DNA from 3 places in the Uliginosibacterium sp. 31-12 genome. Region 2 is predicted to be linked to each of the others. Evidence: predicted binding sites of a transcription regulator. Region 2 holds the regulator's gene; each other region holds the start of a gene.
The links. The regulator sigma-54, encoded in region 2, starts transcription at its own class of promoters, with help from an activator protein. The targets are predictions, from matches to a motif close to TGGCACGCTTNCTGCTNA.
Positions count from the first base shown of each region.

Region 1: nifH (nitrogenase iron protein) is a predicted target of sigma-54. The motif match lies at 928-945, and genes of this name have one in related genera.
Region 3: Q3Y64_RS05435 (CmpA/NrtA family ABC transporter substrate-binding protein) is a predicted target of sigma-54. The motif match lies at 1,196-1,213, and genes of this name have one in related genera.

Region 1 covers NZ_JAUOOA010000001.1:836,200-838,420, forward strand. The annotation lists gene Q3Y64_RS03970 (hypothetical protein) at 1-233, opposite strand, end outside; gene Q3Y64_RS03975 (group II truncated hemoglobin) at 217-669, opposite strand; gene nifH (nitrogenase iron protein) at 1,118-1,999, shown strand; gene nifD (nitrogenase molybdenum-iron protein alpha chain) at 2,110-2,221, shown strand, end outside.
Region 2 covers NZ_JAUOOA010000006.1:34,269-36,489, forward strand. The annotation lists gene Q3Y64_RS12265 (PTS sugar transporter subunit IIA) at 1-116, opposite strand, end outside; gene raiA (ribosome-associated translation inhibitor RaiA) at 252-581, opposite strand; gene Q3Y64_RS12275 (RNA polymerase factor sigma-54) at 600-2,108, opposite strand; gene lptB (LPS export ABC transporter ATP-binding protein) at 2,143-2,221, opposite strand, start outside.
Region 3 covers NZ_JAUOOA010000002.1:36,544-38,764, reverse strand. The annotation lists gene Q3Y64_RS05435 (CmpA/NrtA family ABC transporter substrate-binding protein) at 1-1,064, opposite strand, end outside; gene Q3Y64_RS05430 (ANTAR domain-containing response regulator) at 1,454-2,032, opposite strand.

The sequences.
Region 1 (2,221 bases), on a different contig from region 2:
AAGCCGGCAAGAAAGATGAAATGCGGCTCGCCTTCGTTGGCGGCAGCCATGACCTGCTCGCAGCACTTCTCAGGCGGGCGCTTCTCATCGGCCATCTTGGGCTGAAACTCAATGGCGATGTCGCCACGGAAGCCGAAGCGTCCGGGGACGGCCGTAGCGCCCTTGAACACGCCATTGAGCAGGCGTTCCTCGGCTTCGAGCACGCCGAACGCGGTCTTATCGATCGTTGTCATGGTGATTCTCCTGTTGGTTGCGAATGAAATCCGCGGTTTTGAAAAAGGCTGCTTCGAGTTGCGTCCTGAGCTCTGCATCGGTCACGACTTCATTCAGGGCGGCGCGCATGCAGTTCATCCAGGCATCGCGTGCCGCCACTCCGAGCGGGAATTCCATGTGGCGCATGCGCAGGCGCGGATGGCCGCGCATGGCCGAATAGTCTTTGCTGCCGCCCATCCATTCGACGAGGAACAGCTCCAGCACTTTCCTCACCGGAGTTAGATCGGCCGGGTGCATGGCGCGGATGGCAGCCGCCTCGGGCTGCGTATCCATGTGGTGATAGAAGCGCTCAGCCAGCAGGGCGATCGGTTCGGCTCCACCGATACGCTCGAAATGCGTCGCCCGCGCGTTGCCGGTGACCGCTACGGGCTGGATCAGTGAAGGCTGGGCGTGCATTTGGGTTTCCTCTCGACCTGGCTATGCCCTGCCCTCAGCAAGTGTCATACCCGCAGGGCTCAATGCCTGAGTGCGTGCGGCGCGCGTGCGAAACGGAGCACTTCAGATACGACACACAGCGAAATGACACTCCTTTCATTCGAGCGGTGTGGCGGCGTGAATGTCAGCTTTGTCGATATCCGGAAATGACTTCGCCGGCACCACGAAGAACTTCCGAAACGACCATTTGGCAAGCTTTTCAAGAAATCCGTGAAAACTTGGCACGCCAGTTGCTGAATGGTCCTCGCACCGACCATGTCTCGCCAACAAGTCGCTTACTTTGAAGAGCAAAAAAGGCGCGAGGGGCTGCATCCGGGGCACGGTAGATCGACTGCTTGTCCGACGTTCCCAACAGAGGACATTTTTCGATTGCAGCAACATCACTGCTCAACGATTCAGGAGAAACAACATGTCAGACCTTCGTCAGATTGCCTTCTACGGCAAAGGTGGGATCGGCAAATCCACCACCTCGCAAAACACGCTGGCCGCGCTTGCGCAAATGGGCCAGAAAATCCTCATCGTCGGCTGCGACCCCAAGGCCGACTCCACCCGCCTGATCCTGCACGCCAAGGCACAGGACACCATCTTGTCGCTGGCCGCGGAAGCCGGTTCCGTGGAAGACCTGGAACTGGAAGATGTCATGAAGGTGGGTTATCGCGACATCCGCTGCGTTGAATCCGGTGGCCCGGAGCCGGGCGTGGGCTGCGCCGGCCGCGGTGTAATCACCTCGATCAACTTCCTCGAGGAAAACGGCGCTTACGACGGCATGGATTACGTGTCGTACGACGTGCTGGGTGACGTGGTGTGTGGCGGCTTCGCCATGCCGATCCGCGAAAACAAGGCGCAGGAAATCTACATCGTCATGTCTGGCGAAATGATGGCCATGTACGCCGCCAACAACATCTCCAAGGGTGTTCTGAAGTACGCCAACTCCGGTGGCGTGCGTCTGGGTGGCCTGATCTGCAACGAGCGTCAGACCGACAAGGAACTGGAACTGGCCGAAGCACTGGCCGGCAAGCTGGGCACCCGCCTGATCCACTTCGTGCCGCGCGACAACATCGTTCAGCACGCCGAGCTGCGCCGCATGACCGTGATGGAGTTCGCTCCGGATTCCAAGCAGGCAGGCGAATACCGCACGCTCGCCGAGAAGGTTCATGCCAACAAGGGCAACGGCATCATCCCGACGCCGATCACCATGGACGAGCTCGAAGACCTGCTGATGGCCCACGGCATCATGAAGCAGATCGACGAATCGCAAGTGGGCAAGACGGCTGCCGATCTGGCCGCCTGAGGACCGAGAGTCGAGGGTCGGGAGCCTTGCCGCAGGCGGGCTCCCGGCTTCCGCCGGCGTAACAAGGTTCTCTTCCCTCTACTCTCGCATTGCGCACAGGAGATGATGAAATGAGCATGACAATCGACGAAAAGAAGGCCCAAAACGCAGCCCTCATTGACGAGGTGCTGAAGGCCTATCCGGAAAAAACCGCCAAGAAGCGCGCCAAGCACCTTAACGTGC
Region 2 (2,221 bases):
AGGCCACTGTCGCGCTCGCACAGCTCGCCAATGGCGGCGAACAGGCCGTCACGCGCGGAGGCCGCTACATCGACACGGATGCGCACGGGGTCAAGGATCTGCGAAATCAGGTTCATGAGTCTTTACAGCACAGCGGCGAGTCTCCGGACCGGAGCTCGCCGCTTTCTGGGTTTCAGAGCGGTTGAGGCAGAAAGCCTCAACCATCGCCGGCCGGACAATTCTGCCTGTCCAGACCGGCTGCGTCCAGCGCTTCAGCTGGCGCTCTCAGCGCCTTGCCGTTTCATCGATTCACGGTTGTGATCGCTGATCTTTTCCTTGTGCTTGAGAACCTGACGATCCAGCTTGTCTGCCAGCGCATCAATGGCGGCATACAGGTCGTCGTCTTCACTTTCCACGTGGATATCCTTGCCGCGCACGTGAACAGTCACCTCTGCTTTCTGCTTAAGTTTCTGTACCGAGAGGGTCACATGGGTCGCCGTAACATGATCGAAATGGCGAATCACCCGATCGAGCTTGGAAACCACATATTCGCGCAAAGCGGGAGTGACTTCCAGATGATGGCCGGTGATGTTGAGATTCATAAAACTACTCCTCTCCTGTTAGATCGACTTGCGCTGACTGACCGGCGGAATATTCAGCGACTCCCGGTATTTCGCAATCGTCCGGCGTGCCACCACGATACCCTGCTGGCCCAACAATTCGGCAATCCTGGCATCCGACAGGGGTTTTTTCCCGTCTTCGGCCGCGACCAGCTGGCGAATCAGCGCGCGTATCGCCGTTGCTGAACATGCACCACCGGTATCGGTGGAAACATGACTGCCAAAAAAGTATTTCAGTTCGAACACACCGCGGGGACTGGCCATGTACTTCTGGGTGGTCACCCGCGACACCGTTGACTCATGCAGCTCCAGCTCTTCGGCGATTTCCCTCAGGGTCAGCGGACGCATGGCCACTTCACCATGATCAAAGAACTGGCGCTGACGTTCGACGATGGCCTGCGAAACACGCAGGATGGTGTCAAATCGCTGCTGCACATTCTTGATCAGCCACTTGGCTTCCTGCAGCTGTCCCGATAAGGAACTACTTACGCCCCTGTTCTGTTGAAGTATATCGGCGTAGACCCGATGGATCCTGAGTCTCGGCATGGCCTCTGGATTGAGGCTCACCGTCCAGCCGCTACGTTGCTTGCGCACCACCACGTCCGGAATCACGTAGCGCGTTTCCATCGGTGCAAATTGAGCCCCCGGACGCGGATTCAAATGACAAATGAGTTCCTGAGCTGCGCGCAAGGCATCATCATTGCAGCCCAGGCGCCGCTTGAGGCGCGCGAAATCGCGCGCAGCCAGCAATTCCAGATTGCCGTCCGCGATCAGCATGGCGTGATCGCGCGTGGCACTTTCCGGCAAAGCGCGAATCTGCAGGAGCAAGCACTCCTGCAAGTTGCGAGCGCCGATGCCGGCGGGGTCAAGGTTCTGGACCTGATGCAAGGCAATGTTCAACTCATCGAGTTCTACTTCCCATTCGGCCGGAATCAGCGGCAGAAGTTCCTCGAGGTCCTGCAGCAACAAACCGTCGTCGTCCAGCGCTTCGATGATCAGCTGCACCAGCGCACGATCACGATCAACCAGCGGCATCAGGGCGACCTGCCCCAGCAGGTGATCCCGCAAGGAAGTAGCGGCGGCCTGGAATTCCTGAAAGTCGGAATCATCGTCGTCCCCACCGCCATTCCGCGAGGCGCCTTCCGTGCGCCATTCGGCAGCTTCGCCGATATCATCATCCGAAACGCTGTCGTAAGCCTCTCCGATGTTGTCCGGCATGTCCGTCACGCTCGGCGACTCGAAATCCTCATCGCCGGAGGATGAAGCAGAGGATTCGATGCGGTATTCCTCACCCGCCGTCGCCACACTGGCTTCGCCCGCCTCGACAGGGACGGGTCCATCACTTTCTTCGTCACCGCCTTCACGCTCCAGCATCGGGTTTTCGAGCAGGATGCGTTCGATCTCCTGATTGAGTTCGAGCGTGGACAGCTGAAGCAGCTTGATGGATTGCTGCAACTGCGGGGTGAGCGCAAGTTGCTGGGAAAGGCGGAGCTGAAGCGAGGGTTTCATTCTTTACAGACGGGGAGGTGCGGAGCGGCCAAGCCTAGAGGCGGAAGTGTTCGCCAAGGTAAATCTGCCGTACCTGTTCATTCTGCACGATTTCTGCCGGTTTGCCGCCAGCC
Region 3 (2,221 bases), on a different contig from region 2:
CCCCAGCGCTTGTGCTGGGTGAGGAACCACATGCCATCGGAGAGGTAGGGGAAGTTCACCGTGCCGTCGTTGTAGAACTTCATGTAGTTCTTCTCCGACCAGGTCTTGCCGAGGCCGTTTTCATACTGGCCGATCATGCGGCTACGGATTACGTCGGTGTCTGTGTTGACGTAAGCCTTGGCTGAGATGGTTTCGGCAGTCTTGCTGCGGTTGGCAGCACTGGTGTCGATCCACATCGAGGCTTCGAGAATCGCGCAGATCATGGCACGGGCCGTGTTTGGGTATTTCTGCACGAATTCGGCCGTGGTGCCGAGGATCTTCTCTGGGTGATCAGTCCAGATGTCTTGTGTCGTGGTGGCGGTAAAGCCGATCTTGTCGATGATGGCGCGCTGGTTCCAGGGTTCGCCCACGCAAAAGCCATCCATGTTGCCCACGCGCATGTTGGCCACCATTTGCGGAGGAGGCACAACGATGGTCTTCACGTCCTTCATAGGATTGATGCCATTGGCGGCCAGCCAGTAGTAGAGCCACATGGCATGGGTGCCGGTCGGGAAGGTCTGGGCGAAGGTGTATTCCTTGTCCTTCTTGGCAATCAGCTTGGCCAGCGAAGGTCCGTCGATAGCGCCTTTGTCGCGCATTTCGTTCGAGAGCGAGATGGCCTGACCATTGTTGTTAAGGGTCATCAGGTTGGCCATGTCTTTCTTCGGGCCGCCGATGCCCAGATGCACACCGTAGATCAGGCCGTAGAGGACGTGCGCTGCGTGCAGTTCGCCGTTGACCAGCTTGTCGCGCACGCCAGCCCAAGAGGCTTCCTTGGTCGGATTGATCTTGATGCCGTATTTCTTGTCGAAGCCCATCACGCTTGCCATTACTACCGAGGAGCAGTCGGTCAGCGGAATGAAGCCGATATTGACTTCAGTGAGCTCCGGCTTGTCGCTGCCTGCGGCCCACGCGCTGGTGGCGGGAAGCAGGCCGCTGGCGGCCACGGCGGCAGCGCTGCTCACGGCAGCACCTTGCTTGAGGAAGCTGCGTCGGCTGAGGTTGGCATCGTATTTCTCCGTCATGATTCTCTCTCCGGGGTAATTGGAAGGGCACCAAAAGAAAAACGGCGCCACAGCTCCTTGCTGCCGAATTGGCAGAAGGGCTGGACGCCGTTGTCCATGCAAGCCATCTTTGGCTCGACTTCAATGGAGAGTTAGCATGGGGCGTGCCAGATTCCTGAAATCCTTGCGCTACAAGGCCTCGATGTTTATGGAGCGCTTCTTGAGAGTGGCCTGGCAGGAAAAATGACGCACTGTGAATGTGCCGGAATGGCGCTCAGGCACCAGTTTGATCCGAATCAAAAAACCATTTTTATGAAATGGTTTGTGCGAAGTGCTTGTGCTACGGCTTTTTCCTGGTGCAGGGCGGCCCCGTCTTGCCTGTCGTGGGGCAGGGACGGCAGGGCGTGGGGTCAGCCGAGCAGCAGGTCTGCTGCTGAGATGATCTGCTCTGCCACTTCGCCGATCTTGCGGCCGCGTTCCATCGCCAGCTTCCTCAGGGCGTGATAGGCCTCGTCTTCGCTCATGTTGCGGGATTTCATGAGGATGCCCTTGGCGCGATCGACCAGGGTGCGTTCGGAGAGCTTGCGCTGGGCTTCATCGCGCTCCTGGCGCAAGGCCAGGTATTCCTCGAAACGCAGGGTGGCAACCTTGAGCAGGCTTTGCAGGCGCTCGGGGGCTAGGCCATCCACTACATAGGAAGAGACGCCGGCACGCATGGCCTGGCGAATGACGTCGTCCGCATCGTCTTCGGCAAACATCAGCACCGGGCGTGGCATCTTGCGGTCCAGCACGGCGAGGTTCTCCAGCGTGTCACGGCTGGGAGATTCGGTATTGATCAGTACTACGTCGGGCTGCAGCTGCTGCACCCGGTCGTGGAGTTCGATTGCATCAGGCAGTACCGCAGCGACCATATGGCCGGCGCGGGTCAGACCCTCGCAGATCTCCAGGGCGCGTTCCTGAATTTCGTCGATGACGAGTATCTTGAGCATGTTGGGGCAGGGCTGTTTTCAGTGTTATGAGCGAAGTATTACGCAAGAACGGTTGCGTATGGAAAGCCGCTTGAGGCCTCCTTTCAGTATGGTCTTTGGGCGTTGTGGGCGAAATGACCGGTTCGCTTGCTCTGGGCGCCTTTTTGCACTAGTATTGCGGGTTCCCTTGCTCCACCGGTACGCATGCCG